2 regions of the Priestia sp. TSO9 genome follow, and region 1 is predicted to be linked to the other one. Evidence: riboswitches for the same ligand, from Rfam matches in the RefSeq annotation. Region 1 holds a riboswitch; the other holds the start of a gene.
What was found. A riboswitch is a leader RNA that binds a small molecule or an ion and turns the genes downstream of it on or off. The one in region 1 is predicted to bind FMN.
Positions count from the first base shown of each region.

Region 2: it holds a riboswitch for FMN, as region 1 does, so the genes downstream of both, LJC66_RS22150 (ECF transporter S component) here and ribE (riboflavin synthase) in region 1, are expected to answer to the same signal.

Region 1 covers NZ_JAJEKD010000009.1:682,067-689,651, reverse strand. Annotated here, with positions in the region: gene ptsG (glucose-specific PTS transporter subunit IIBC) at 1-724, opposite strand, end outside; gene glcT (glucose PTS transporter transcription antiterminator GlcT) at 996-1,844, opposite strand; gene LJC66_RS06200 (hypothetical protein) at 1,976-2,848, opposite strand; gene ribH (6,7-dimethyl-8-ribityllumazine synthase) at 3,294-3,764, opposite strand; gene LJC66_RS06190 (bifunctional 3,4-dihydroxy-2-butanone-4-phosphate synthase/GTP cyclohydrolase II) at 3,856-5,049, opposite strand; gene ribE (riboflavin synthase) at 5,066-5,725, opposite strand; FMN riboswitch at 6,003-6,153, opposite strand; gene LJC66_RS06180 (YkvI family membrane protein) at 6,261-7,295, opposite strand.
Region 2 covers NZ_JAJEKD010000015.1:1,351,294-1,358,878, forward strand. Annotated here, with positions in the region: gene LJC66_RS22140 (YpbB family protein) at 1-71, opposite strand, end outside; gene LJC66_RS22145 (ferredoxin) at 329-577, shown strand; gene LJC66_RS22150 (ECF transporter S component) at 656-1,231, opposite strand; FMN riboswitch at 1,386-1,528, opposite strand; gene serA (phosphoglycerate dehydrogenase) at 1,828-3,402, shown strand; gene LJC66_RS22160 (peptidoglycan DD-metalloendopeptidase family protein) at 3,434-4,123, opposite strand; gene LJC66_RS22165 (ATP-binding protein) at 4,293-6,065, opposite strand; gene LJC66_RS22170 (response regulator transcription factor) at 6,065-6,781, opposite strand; gene ccsB (c-type cytochrome biogenesis protein CcsB) at 7,179-7,585, opposite strand, start outside.

The DNA.
Region 1 (7,585 bases):
AAGGTGAATAGAAAATATGATGTAGCCCAAATGGAATTAATGAACGTTCAATTAACCCAAAGATAAATGCTGATAAGGTTAAGTTTGAATCAATCATATTTGTTGAGAAAGTGTTCAGACCACTTTGAATTACTGGCCATACTACTACCATAACTAACCCTACGATAATAGCTGAAACTCCAGTTACAATTGGAACAAAACGTTTTCCAGCAAAGAAACCTAAATATGCTGGTAAATCAATATTAAAGAATCGATTATACATTGAAGCTGCAAGTACCCCGATGATAATACCACCGAATACTCCCGTTTGCAGTGTATGAATACCTAGTACACTTGCATATGCTGGGCTTTCCTTCAATAACTTGCTAAATTCTACTGCGTCTAATGTATCTAACCCTTTTACTGTACCCATTGTTACGTTCATAATTAAATAACCAACAATGGCCGCAATTCCTGCTACTCCATCACCGCCAGCTAATCCAACGGCTACCCCAACGGCAAACAATAGCGGTAAATTACCAAAAATAATGTCGCCGGCATTAGCCATTACGTGAGCAATGAGCTGGAACCAATCTGCATTTAAGGCTGGTAATAAGTCTAATAATGTTTCATTTTGAAACGCTGTACCGAAGCCTAATAAAATACCTGCTGCCGGTAAAATCGCAACCGGTAGCATAAGTGCTTTACCAACTTTTTGTAAGACGCCAAAAAGCTTTTTGAACATGGCGTTTACCCCCTTTTATATACTTAGTGTGCAACAAGCTATTTATTTGATACGTGAATCATTAACGCGCTTTCATAAAACGTTTTCTTTAACTAGAAAATTCATTACATCTCCTGGTGTCCTGAAGCCTAAGCTTTAAATGATTGCGCTTTCTTATAACAAAAAAAGGCATGAGGAAAAAGAAACGATAAATGGATACACTCATCCAATTACACATCGCTTCATTTCTCACTCATGCCTGATCGTATCAGTAACACGTATTGAAATGATTTTATAAATCCGTTTTTGTTATAAGTCGCTGCAGATGCATCGTTAAGTAAACGGCTTCTGCTTCATACACAGGTAAATGTAACGCTTGCTGCATTACTTTTATCACTTTCCAAGACACATTGTAACACAGGGGATATTCTTCTTTCAATAGCAAAGCAATTTTTTTTGGCTCTTCTATTTTTTCTCCTGTTTTTACTCGATCAATCGCAAAATGCAAATGACGAATCAACCTCATATAGTGCACAGATTCTTTGTCTACCTGCAGATGAAGCGATTCTTCAATCACATTAATAATCGTTTGAATAAGCTGCGAGTCTTGATTCACTTCAAGCAGGTTTTTTTCAGTCAGCGCACTGTGGATATGAAGCGCAATAAAACCAATCTCTCCTACTGGAAGCTGCACGCCTATTTTGCGACTAATAATTTCTACCACTTCAGACGCAATCGTATATTCCTCTGGATATAAAGCTTTTGTTTCAAGTAAAAATGGATTTTTAAGCCCCATTCCCTGCTGAAAACGTTTTATCGCAAACGCGATATGATCCGTCAATGAAATGTGTATATGCTCATTCAAAGGAATGTTAACACGCTTTTGAATGTGCGTTACAATATCATTCATCATTTCAATCACGTCTTCATCCACTTGCGCTAAAAGCTGCTTGTACTGTTCTTGCTCTTCTTCACTCTTTAACAAAAACATTTTCTCCACGGCTTTTGCATCGATTTCATCGCCTTTTTTCTTATTGAACCCTATTCCTTTCCCAATTAGCACAACTTCATCATAGGTAAGGTGTTTAGCAATTAATACATTATTATTAAGTACCTTTTCTACAAAAAAGGACTCTTTCACGAATCCTTCACTCCCCTGTTTCGGCTTTCTATTATTTGCTTTCCTATCTTACAAATAATACGCATAACCGTCAATTCATTTTTCTTTGTTTCAAATATTATTGAACTAAACTATTTGAGTTACGTATTATCTTAGTAGTTCTTCGCTGGAAACGCAACGTCTTTTTTGCTCGTCCCATAACAATTTTTCATAATAAAGTTTTGAAGCATAACGCTCAGAATGAATGCACCCGCTTGTAGAAGCGTAAAAAGAACAAGTGAAGTGGTAATAGATACCAGCAAAACCCCATAGTGAATCAGTAAAATATCTACTATACGCAGCCCCGCTATAATCATTGCAGCTCCAACAAAAAATTCTTTGGCTACACTCCAAACGAGGAGAATCGTAACAACACAAACGTAAATCATCGTTGCATTTACGGAATCATGAGTAGCCGACGCAAACCATCCTGTATAAAACCAATTATTATGAAAACATGCTAACAGCATAAACATAATAGTAGAAGTAATGGCGAGCATCCCGAGAAAAAATGTAGCGTAATGCACAAATGTCATATAGCGTTCTGTTAGCCATACATACCAAATCTTTGAAATGCTAAAGCCTATAGTCATTAAAGCGCCTGTATAGACTGTTTTCCACCAGTGATGTGTATAAATATCCCAGTGTAAAAATAATTCTTCAATCCCCATAAACATAGCTGAAATAATTAAAATATAGCGAAATTTTAATTGATAAGCAGCTACCACCATAGCCATGATTGGAAAAGCAAACGCTTGAGAAGTTAAGGACCCGAACAAATTATCAAAGTATTCATTAGTCATAAAATCAGGATCGTAATCGTAACTTTCAAACAACACAAATACAACATATTCTAGTACATAAGCCATTCCAATGATAAAAAAAAGCAAAACGACTAGCTTTTTATCTTTTTTACGTATGAATACTGTAAGCAAAACGGCTGTGCTGATAATAATCAATGCAAAAAAAGCAGTATAATGAGGCATAGACGTCTCCCTTTTACGACCTAATTATTACTTAGAGTAAGACGTTTTAGCCAAATTATACATAGCTAGCTTCTATTCAAAAGAGCTTGAGACATAACTACATCAATCCAATCTAAAGGCGAACAAACGGGATACATGAGATAGTATGAATCGCTTTTTACACGGCAGTTGAGTTCCGTGCAAGACTTGGCTTTCCGCAGGCGGCCGCTGAGCCTCCTCGTCGTTTACGCTTCTTCTGCGGGGTCACACTTCTTCCGCTTTTCCCGCAGGAGTCTTTGCCTTAGACTTTAATCTACAGTTAGAAGCCACCATATAAATGAAACCTACGTTCACTCTACTAATGAAAAGATCCGAACGATGAATCGTTCGGATCTTCCTTCAACTAACATACTTTTGTTTCAGCCTCTTTTAACTCTTCAGCTTATAAAAACTGAAATCGTATCTATTATCCTTCAATCATTTTTGAAAGGTTAGCCATTTCGATAGCTGATGCTGCAGCTTCCCATCCTTTATTTCCTGCTTTTGTTCCTGCACGTTCAATTGCTTGCTCAATTGTTTCAGTCGTTAATACACCAAAGATAATTGGCACGCCTGTTTGTAAGCTTTGAGATGCAACGCCTTTTGCTACTTCATTACATACAAAATCAAAGTGTGGAGTAGCTCCTCGAATAACGGTTCCTAGCGTAATCACTGCATCATATTTTTTAGATTCAGCTAATTTTTTGGCGATTAATGGGATTTCATAAGCGCCCGGCACCCAAGCCACGTCTACGTCTTCATCAGCTACGCCGTGACGTTTGAGCGCATCTTCTGCTCCACTAAGTAAACGGCCTGTAATAAATTCATTAAAACGCCCTACCACGATTCCAATTTTTAATCCTGTGCCTACTAAATTTCCTTCATATAAATGATTCATCTTTTGTTCCTCCTGCTAGTATTAATATATAGTTATTTACATTTCTTTTCATGAATTAGCTTCACTTGTTATAACGAAAAAAAGTGTAAAATTATAAATGTAATAAATGACCTAATTTTTTAGCTTTTGTATCTAAGTATTTTTTATTAGCATCCACTGCCGGCATTTGAAGAGGCACTCGCTCGACCACTTCAAGGTCGTAGCCTTTTAGCCCGGTAATTTTACGAGGGTTATTCGTTAAAAGCTTCATTTGTTTGACTCCAAGGTCTTTTAAGATTTGAGCACCGATTCCATACTCTCGTAAATCTGCCGCAAACCCGAGTTTTTCATTCGCTTCTACCGTATCGTATCCTTCTTCCTGCAGCTTATATGCTCTTAGCTTATTTAATAAGCCAATCCCTCTGCCCTCTTGACGCATATACAGCAGAATGCCGCGTCCTTCTTCTTCAATTTGCGTAAGAGCTGCGTGAAGCTGAGGACCGCAGTCGCAGCGTTCAGAACCAAACACATCTCCAGTCAAACACTCAGAGTGAACGCGAACGAGAACGGGGCTATTATGATCAATATCGCCTTTGATAAGAGCCACATGTTCTTTATTATCAAGTTTATTTGTATATCCTACAGCTTTAAACTCACCAAATGCAGTAGGTAAGCTCACTTCTACTTCACGGCTAATAAGCTGGTCATGTTTGCGGCGGTAGGCAATCAAATCTTTTATTGTGATCATTTTTAAATCAAATTGCTCTGCAATTTTTGTTAAATCCGGTACGCGTGCCATTGTTCCATCTTCATTCATAATTTCACAAATAACACCCGCAGGCTTTCCTCCTGCTAATACTGCTAAATCAACAGCAGCCTCTGTATGACCTGCACGCTGGAGAACGCCCCCGTCTTTTGCAATCAATGGGAAAATATGTCCTGGGCGTTGAAAATCACTTGCTACCGTCGCTTCATTCACAAGAGCCATAACGGTAGCAGAGCGTTCGTATGCACTGATACCTGTTGTACTTGAAATATGATCAATACTTACTGTAAATGCTGTTCCATGTACATCCGTATTGTTCGCTACCATCGGGTGAAGATTCAATTTATGTGCAATTTCTTCATTAACAGGTGTACAAATTAATCCTCTTCCATGAGTAGCCATAAAGTTAATAACCTCAGGCGTCGTTTTTTCGGCTAATGCAATAAAATCTCCTTCGTTTTCTCGATCTTCATCATCGCATACAATAACCACTTTTCCCTTTTTTAACTCTTCAATGGCTTCTTCTACTTTATGAAACATCTCTTTCACCTCACTGTTAATTTGTAAAACCATGCTGCTGCAATAAATCCTTCATGTTACCTGAACGATTCGAGGCCCCAGGGGTTGACTTATTTGTCATCATCTGATGCATATATTTAGCTAACATATCGCATTCGATATTCACTTTGTCTCCTCGCTGTTTGTCTCCAACGACCGTGTGAAGCACCGTATGAGGAATAAGAGAAATAGTAAATGATTGGTTGCTGACATCAAAAATAGTAAGACTTGTTCCGTCTACGGAAACAGATCCTTTTAACATCATAAATTCACGAAGTTCAGGATCGACTTGAATTTCATAATAAAAGGCATTTCCTTTGCGTGTTTTGCTGACAATGGTTCCAATTCCATCAACGTGTCCGCTAACGAAATGCCCTCCAAACCGGCCATTTGCAGCCATCGCCCTCTCTAAGTTAACACGTGATCCAACGGTTAGAAGCTGAAGGGTACTTGCTTTAATCGTCTCCGGCATGACATCGACCGTAAATTCATTTTGAGAGTAAGCCGTTACGGTTAAACACACGCCGTTAACTGAAATACTGTCCCCTAAGTTCACATCTTCTAACACGGTCTTCGCATCAATCGTAAGAACAATTGCTTCTGTGGCCTTTTGAATACGTTTTATTTTTCCAATTTCTTCAATGATACCTGTGAACATTTTCTTCACCTGCTTTGGCGCTATTCCAACTTCTTATACCGTTTTGAAATAGCAGCTGCTTTTTTTTCATATTTATCTTTCCCCCAACCACTGAAAATAAAAAAGCCCCTTGAACAAATGTCCAAGGGGTCGGCTGAGCTGAATCAGTTTTATCTATGCAAAATTCCGCTAATTGTATACGAAATAAACAGTTATATTTTGTGTACAAAAACAAGGGTAGCTTTAAAAAAGCAAGCGTGTCCCTTATTAATTCAACACAAAAAAACAACTGTGCTTCCTGATCCTTCTCCCATCCAGACTTTTACTGTCGGCTCTAGATTTTAACTAGATCCACCGCTAACATACATCATATGAAAACGGGTCACGGGCTTAAAAGCATACGCTTTATCACCGCCGGTTGGGACTTACACCCGACCCCGAAGGATAATATATTCGACTGCTAGAGTCTCATTTGTTTTACATTATAGCAAAGTAAAATCGACTTGTCACATCATTTAACTTCGTTTTTTCACATCTATTCTTTAAAATCCAGCTTTTAGCTTATTTTTTCTTTTTTAATACATAGCATCCATACAAAAGCTAGTCCAATATAGCCAAATATCGGATACAAAAACTCAAGAAGCTGGGCATATCCGAATTGCCCAATAATAAAGCAAGCCAAGATAATAAACGCAAAAGCTTGTTTGTCATTCAGGGGAAGAAATGACTGAAGCTGCTTAGCGATTCCAAATACATTTCCAATCAATGTAGTAAAAATCTCCCCTAACACAACTACCGTAAATAAAACATTCACCCACGCTGAGATATTTTTAACAACGGCACTCATCGGAATATCAAGTTGAAATGAATAAGGCAAATTGGAAAGGGCAAGATGAGTAGAAACAAGCATAAACGTAAGTACACATCCTCCTATTACGGCCCCTTTTTTAATCACGCTCCTATCTTTCACGGAGCTTCCTAATGGAACCAAAACGGCCTGAGCCAAAGCTAGATTTAGGGAAATATATAAAAAGGGACTAACCGCCCACTTCCACTGCGTGACGAGCATTAAATCCGGCTTCGTTTGAATCAGTGAGAAATAGCTGATATTTGGCACAAAGATGATAAAAGCAAATGAAAGCATCATCGGCACAACAAGAGAATTAACCATTAAAATACCGTTAATTCCTCTTGCGATAAATATATAAGTTAAAACAATTGTAAAAATCATCCCAACAGGAGGCCACAGCCCGAACTGTTCTTTTCCTATTGCTCCCGTACTCGCTAGCATGACTGAAGTTACTCCAAATAAAATGACAATCATTACACCGTTTACCGCTTTTCCAAGCACATCACCAAATAAATATGTATTAAGCTGCTGATAAGAAGAAGCCCCTATTGCGTGCGAAAGCAGCATCATTTTCGAACCTAGCCAAATAAAAAACAAGCCGCTGACCAAAATTCCAACCATTCCAAGTTCCCCGTACTGTGTAAAAAATTGAACGATTTCCTTGCCTGTTGCAAAACCGGCTCCTACAACGGTGCCTACATACGTAGCAGCAACCTGCAGCGTGAGTTTCCACCTTTTCATGCCCATCACCCTTCTACCCTTCATAGTTCACTATATGTAGAAACGGTTAAAAAAAGACGAGCCTTTTTACGTGTAAATCTACGCATATCCCGGCGCTTGTGCCTTTTCGTTTATTTTTTCTTTTTTATTTTCTTTTTGTATTTCTCACAATAAACTCCTTAACCCCTAACATAATAGTCATTTTCAAACAAAATATACGGATATTTTCCCTTTAGCTTTTAAATTTTCCTCAATATTTGCTGGAAATTCACAATTTACTGTTGTATAATTTCTAAAAATCAGATAAATTA
Region 2 (7,585 bases), on a different contig from region 1:
ATACCATAGGCGGTTCGCTCACCTTTTAACTGTTTTATACAAAATAAAATGCTAACTTGAATATAATTCAAAGGTGTCAACTTCCTTTCTCATTCATTGTACCAAAAGTGACCAATAGCATGTGAGATAAAGGCTTTTCAGCTCTTTCCTTTATGTATCAAAACGTTTGGGTAAGTGAAGAAACCTTGATTTGATAAGCATTCTCAGTGACTTTTCTATTGAAAAGTTTTATAAATCATTTTACAATGAATAAGGAGAAATTTCACTCTTGATTCGCGAAGAGATTATATAATGAGAAATTTTCGAACACTTTACAGGAGGTCTTGTTATGCCAAAATATACAATTGTTGATAAAGATACTTGCATCGCATGCGGCGCTTGCGGAGCAGCAGCACCAGACATTTATGATTATGATGATGAAGGTATTGCATTCGTAACATTAGATGATAACCAAGGTGTAGTAGAAATTCCAGAAGATCTAGAAGATGATATGATGGATGCAATGGAAGGCTGCCCTACGGATTCAATTCGCGTAGCGGATGAAAAATTCGAAGGCGATGCTAATAAATTCGAATAAGTATTGAGCAAACCTGTAGTGTACATGCTGCAGGTTTTTTTATATATAAAAATCGCTCTCACCGGGAGAGCGATTGAATTAAACAGCAATGCGACGTGTGATCCATTGCTTCATTTTTGAAAACAATAAGACAAAGATAACCCCTGTTGCTGCTCCTTTTATTAAGTTAAACGGCAAAATACCTGCAACGATATATTGACGTGCTTGTTCACTAGACATTTCTGGCGATTGCAAGAAGATTGTATACGCTGGTAAGAAGACATAATAATTTAAGACAGCCATGAGTACCGTCATTACCACCGTACCCGTAACCAAACCTATCGTTACGCCTTTAGCCGTTTTAAATCGGTTGAACATATATGATACAGGAAGAACGAACAGCAAACCAGCCACAAAGTTCGCCACTTGACCAACTGGAACCCCTGTAGCACTTCCTTGAATTAAATAATTCAATAAATTTTTTATTCCTTCTACTATAACAGCAGCCATCGGTCCAAATATAAGTGCTGCTACGAGTGCAGGAATTTCGCTAAAATCAATTGTTAAAAACGGAGGCAATCCAGGAATTGGAAAATTAATCATCATTAAAATATAAGCAATACTACTTAACATTCCTAGTATGACCAGCTTTTGAGTTTTCTTACTTTGTTGCATCTTGCCTCTCTCCTTCTTTGTGATCCACTCTTCAAAGAAGAAAGGTTCAACTTTATATCCCCACGCAAAAACCTCCCAACAAATGATTCGTTGAGAGGAGACATGGCAGGCATATTTAATAAACGTTCATCACATTAGGTTTTGAACGCTGAACCTCCACCTTCTCCCATCCAGACTGTACTGTCGGCTTTGGAATTTCACCAAATCTGCTCGTATGTATTACATATAAGCTCGCGGGCTCAAAACAATTTGTTTTTTACCGCCGGTCGGGAATTTCACCCTGCCCCGAAGATAGACCAATATTTAATTATGAATTTATTATATGTTATCTCGAATTAAAAGTAAATAAAGAAGTTCTTTAATTCCTATTAATTTGATGTATTTTATAAACTTCATTTCTGTTTTTATATGTAAAATAAGGAAATAAGTGCATAACAAACAGCAATATGACATATTTATAGTTTCAATTTTACGTTTATAATGGCGTATTTGATAACTAATCGTAAAGTTTAAAAAATATAATTGACAGAATTTTTTTAACATGGTAAATTATCAAATATTTGATGATAGTAAAATCCAAGGGAGATGTTCACGTCATGTATAATGTATTAGTAGCTGATTCAATTAGCAATGAAGGTCTTGCTCCACTACTTGAAGCTCCTCATGTGAATCTTACGCGAAAAAAAGTTGAAGAAGTTGAGAATGATTTGCATACGTACGATGCGCTTTTAGTACGGAGTGCTACGACGGTTACAGAGGATTTGCTGGCAAAAATGCCGAATTTAAAAATTGTTGCCCGTGCTGGAGTAGGTGTCGATAATATTGATATTGAAGCCTCAACCAAACGAGGGGTTGTCGTTATTAATGCGCCGAACGGAAATACCATTTCAACGGCGGAACATACATTTGCTATGATGGCTAGCTTGCTTCGGCATATTCCCCAAGGAAATGCTTCAGTTAAAGCGCGCGAATGGAACCGCTCAGCATTTGTTGGAACAGAGCTTAATCGCAAACACCTGGGCATTATCGGATTTGGACGAATTGGCTCAGAGCTTGCCAAACGCGCAAAAGCCTTCAATATGAGCGTTCACGTTTACGATCCTTTTTTAACATCTTCCCGAGCTGAAAAGCTAGGCGTAGAACTATTATCCCTGGATGAATTACTAGCAGCAGCGGATGTTATTACCGTGCACACTCCCCTTACGAAAGAAACAAAGGGATTGCTGAATCATGACACGTTAGCCAAAACAAAGAAGGGCGTGTTTTTATTAAACTGTGCACGCGGCGGGATCATTGATGAAAAAGCCCTAGTTCATTATCTAGAAATTGGCCATGTTCAAGGTGCAGCTATTGACGTATTTGAAGTTGAGCCGCCGATTGATAACCCTTTGTTACATTTTGATCAAGTTATTACAACTCCCCATTTAGGAGCTTCTACAAAAGAAGCCCAGCTTAACGTTGCTGAAGACGTGGCACATGATGTTTTGCGTTTTCTAGAAGGTAATCCTGTAAGCTCATCCATTAATTTACCGACGCTTTCTAAAGAAGTTTTTGAAAAAATTCAGCCGTTTACGAGCCTTACTAAACAAATGGGAGCTATTTTATCTCAATGCATGCGAGAACCTGTTCAGCATATCTCTATCTCCTACGGAGGCACAGTGACGGATTTGGAAACCACTTATATTACACGGAGCTTATTATCAGGCTTTTTAACTCATCGTATCGACTCACCTGTTAACGAAGTCAACGCTTCTATGATTGCCAAAGAACGAGGAATTACATTTGGTGAAAAAACATCGGAAGATACGCAAGGATATTCCAATATGATTGACGTTACCGTAACAGGCGAACAGCGTACATTTACCATTACGGGCACCTATATAGCAGGCTATGGACCTCGAATTGTTAATATTGATTCGTTTGATATTGATTTTTATCCGGAAGGACATCTTCTTTATATCCGTCACAGTGATCAGCCCGGAGTTATTGGAAGTGTAGGAAAAGTACTTGGAGATTTACGTATTAACATTGCTACCATGCAGGTAGGCCGTAAGCAAAAAGGCGGAGAAGCTATTATGATGCTTACGTTTGATAAACTTTTAGATGACTCTGTCATCTCTTCGTTAAAACAAACAAGCGAAATTGTGACCATACAGCGTATTGAATTGTGACATTGAAAAAAGAGCCTTAGCGGCTCTTTTTTTATGGACTTATTTTTAACACTTGTCCTGCATTTAACATCGTATTTTCTAAATGATTCCACTTTCTTAGCTGATCCATATCTACTTCATATTTGACTGCGAGCTCAGATAATGTATCTCCTTGATGGATAAGAATACAGTTATCAGAAGTCTGATGTAACTGCTGAAAAACCGTGGCAGCTAAATCGCTTTTTACGTATGCCGATAGTTTTTGCTTGTCCAATTTGGCAAGTGGGTTTACTGCATTGGTTTTATCCGGATTCCAACTTCCTTGATGAACTTCAAAATGCAAATGTGCACCTGAAGATCGCCCTGTATTGCCAACTCGTCCAATGTTTTGACCTGCCGCTACACGATTTCCTTCTGTAACAAAACGTTCCTCTAGATGAGCATAGACCGTTTCGTATCCATTTGTTTGTTTGATAAAAACAACCTGTCCATATGTATTTGAATAATAAGAGCGGCTCACCACTCCTTTTGCAACAGCATACACCTGTGTACCAACAGGTGCTGCTATATCAATTCCAAAGTGCTTGGCGTGACGTGAACCAAATATATCAGTTAAGACTCCTTCAACCGGCCACTCCCACTGCTTCTCTTCTGCTTTTACCATTTGCCCGCCCAAAAATAAAAGACCTATACACAATCCCATCACTAATACAACCAATATTCTTCTTAACACGTCAATCATGAAGAAAGAACCTCCTATGTAGATCATTGCACACAAAACATACTATATGCCAATTCCTTCTCTTTTAGACTTGTTTATAGAAAAAATAAAGAGATGTGATTCTCCACTGAATCACATCTCTTTGTTATTCTTATTATTTCAGACGAACAAACTGTTATTTAGCATGTGTTTACTTTGGCAGTTTGATAAAGAAAGTTGTTCCTTCATTTAATTCACTTTCAACCGCAATGATCCCTTGATGTGCCTCCACGATATTTTTGGCGATTGCAAGCCCAAGACCAGTTCCTGACTTCCCTCTCGTTCTGGCTTTATCCGCTTTATAAAATCGTTCAAATACAAATGGAAGATCTTCTTTCGGAATGCCTGCTCCTGTATCTTGAACAGAAAGATGGATTTCGGATTGACTTTTATCAAGATGCAGCTTTACTTCTCCGTAGTCATCCGTATGACGAATAGCATTATCAATTAAGTTTGTCAGCACTTGTTCCATACGGTCTGAATCAATCATCGCTTCAAATTCATCTTCTATTTTTCCATTAAGAGACAGTTTAATATGTTTTTCTTTAGCTAACCCTTGAAACTTACGCAAAACACGTTCTGTAAATTCAACCATTGCTACAGATTCTAAGTGAAGCTGCACATGTCCCGCTTCCATTCGCGCCAAATCTAAAAGTTCATTTACAAGCCGGCCCATACGGAGTGATTCATCATAAATCACCTGTGCAATTTCTTTCTTTTCTTCATCCGTACTTGCAATATCGTCAATAATAGCTTCACTATAACCTTGAAGCATAGAAATAGGTGTACGTAATTCATGAGATACATTTGCAATAAAATCTTTTCTCGATTTATCAAGTTTACGCTCTTCAGACATATCCCGTAGTACAGCTACAGCACCGCGAATTTTCGTTTGATTATAGAGCGGTGACATTAAAATGACCCACGTTTTCCCTTGAATTTTTAATTCTGCACTTCGCTCTGTTTCAGTCTCTACTACCGTTTGAAACAAATGGACGACGTTTGCTGGAAGTTCAGGCACCTGCTGGTTGTTGACATCCTGCTCGTAATACCAAGTCTGAAGAAAATGCTCCGCTGGGGGGTTGGTAATTAAAATCGATCCGTCTCTACTAAACGTAATAACACCGTCTGCCATACTGCTTAAAATACTTGAAAGCTGCTCTTTTTCCTGATTAAGCGCATTGAGGTTAAACTTTAACTGCCTGCCCATTTGATTAAAAGCAATCGCTAACTCTCCAATTTCATCGTGAGTTAAAATAGGTACTTTTGTATCAAAGTTGCCTTTTGTTACTTCAAATGCCGCCTGCCTCATTTTTCTAAGAGGCGCTGTAATTCGAGTAGATAAGAAAAAAGCAAAGATAGTAGTTAAAATAATAGCAATACCTGCAGCCAATAAAATGAACTTAGTCGTATATTGAGCGGGCTCTTCAATTTCAGAAAGAGATTGATACAAATAAACGCCGCCTGTCGGTTTGTTATCTTTCATTAAAGGTACGCCGACAACAAACATTAAAGGCTCATCACTCGTGTCTTTCTTTGTGGTCATGTACATTTTTTCCCGTATTACTTTACCTTTTTCAACCACTTGATTTAGCTGATCGTTTTGCTTCACAATGGCCGAAATAGCTTTCTTATTTTCTTTATCAGGATGTGTGGAATGCCAATAAAAATCGTTATCTTGAACAATAACTACACTTGCTTGGTCTGCAAGTTCACGAGCAATGGATAGTCCTAATTTTTCATCGTCCGTTTCCTGCACAATGGTAGAGATTTTAGCAGCCGTTTTAGTTAAACGGTTTTCTGCATCTACAACATGATAATTTTCAAAAAACTGAAGCAATAAAATAGTCAAAATAAATAAAACAAGCGTGACGAGCAATAGGATAGTAAACCATAGTTTACCAACTACACTTCTCCAAAACATCAGTTATTTTCAACCTCAAATTTATACCCTACTCCCCATACGGTTACAATCATTTTCGCCGCTTGTGACGATACACGATTTAACTTTTCACGCAAACGCTTGACGTGCGTATCTACCGTACGAAGATCTCCAAAGAAATCATAATGCCATACTTCACGCAGCAGCTGCTCTCTGTCGTATACTTTATCTGGCGTTTTTGCGAGATAGCATAATAATTCATATTCTTTTGGAGTTAAGTTAACTTCTTTTCCGTCTGCTGTAACGCGATGTGCATCATTATCAATCGTTAAGTGATCAAAGACAATAAGATTTTTCACGCTTGTTTCTGGTTGAATAAACGTTGCTTGAGAAGAACGTCGAAGCAGTGCTTTTACGCGAAGAACCACTTCTCTTGGGCTAAACGGCTTAACGATATAATCATCTGTACCTACTTCAAACCCTTGGACTCTGTTTACTTCTTCCCCTTTAGCTGTAAGCATGATAATAGGAGTTGCTTTTTTCTCCCGAATTTGTTTACAAACCTCAATACCATCTATGCCGGGCATCATTAAATCTAATACAATCAAATCATAATCTATGTGTAACGCTTTTTCGATTGCTTCATGCCCATCTGCTGCTTCTTCAATGATGTATCCTTCTTTTTCCAAGTACATTTTTAACAATCGTCTAATGCGATCTTCATCGTCTACTAGCAGTAATCTTTGTTCGTTTTGCATGTATTTTCAACCTCCTAGTCTTAGTGTACAAAAAAAAACCGGCGAGTTCTACTTATGATACCCAAACAATGTGACAATTCGTGAACACCTTTACGAAAAACAGCTGTTTTTACCAAAAAGAGGTTGAGACGCAACGAAATCCATCTAGCCTACAGACAAACAAATAAAATAAAGAAGCTAGTAGAGATCGCTTGTTCCACCGCTGTTGATTTCCGTGCAAGTCTTGGCCTTGCCCTCCAATCAACCGCTAGAAGCCCCTACATACATGAACTCTACGTTCACCATTCCAATAAAAAATCCGAACGAATGAGATTCTTCATCAAGAATCTCAACTCATCGTTCGGATCTTTCTTCAACTAAAATATCTTCGTTTCAGCCTCTATTCTATTATTAAAGGTTACGCATATGAATGTAAACCTGCAATAATTAGGTTCACAGCCACTAAGTTGAACATAATGATGGCAAACCCGCCAACTGCCAGCCAAGCTGATTTTTCACCGTGCCACCCTTTCGACAGCCGAAGATGAAGAAAAGCAGCGTAAAATAAAAAGGTGATCAGCGCCCACACCTCTTTAGGGTCCCACCCCCAAAAGCGCGTCCAGGCCATCTGAGCCCAAATCATAGCGAAAATAAGTGCTCCTAGTGTGAAAATAGGAAATCCAATCGCCACTGCTCTGTAGCTTACTTCATCAAGCAAATCGCTGTTTACCTGCTTCACAAGCGGCTGCAGCGCAGCTCCAATTCGCTTCCGTAAAATAAGACGAATCAGCCAATATAAGACGAATCCACTGGCTAACGACCAAA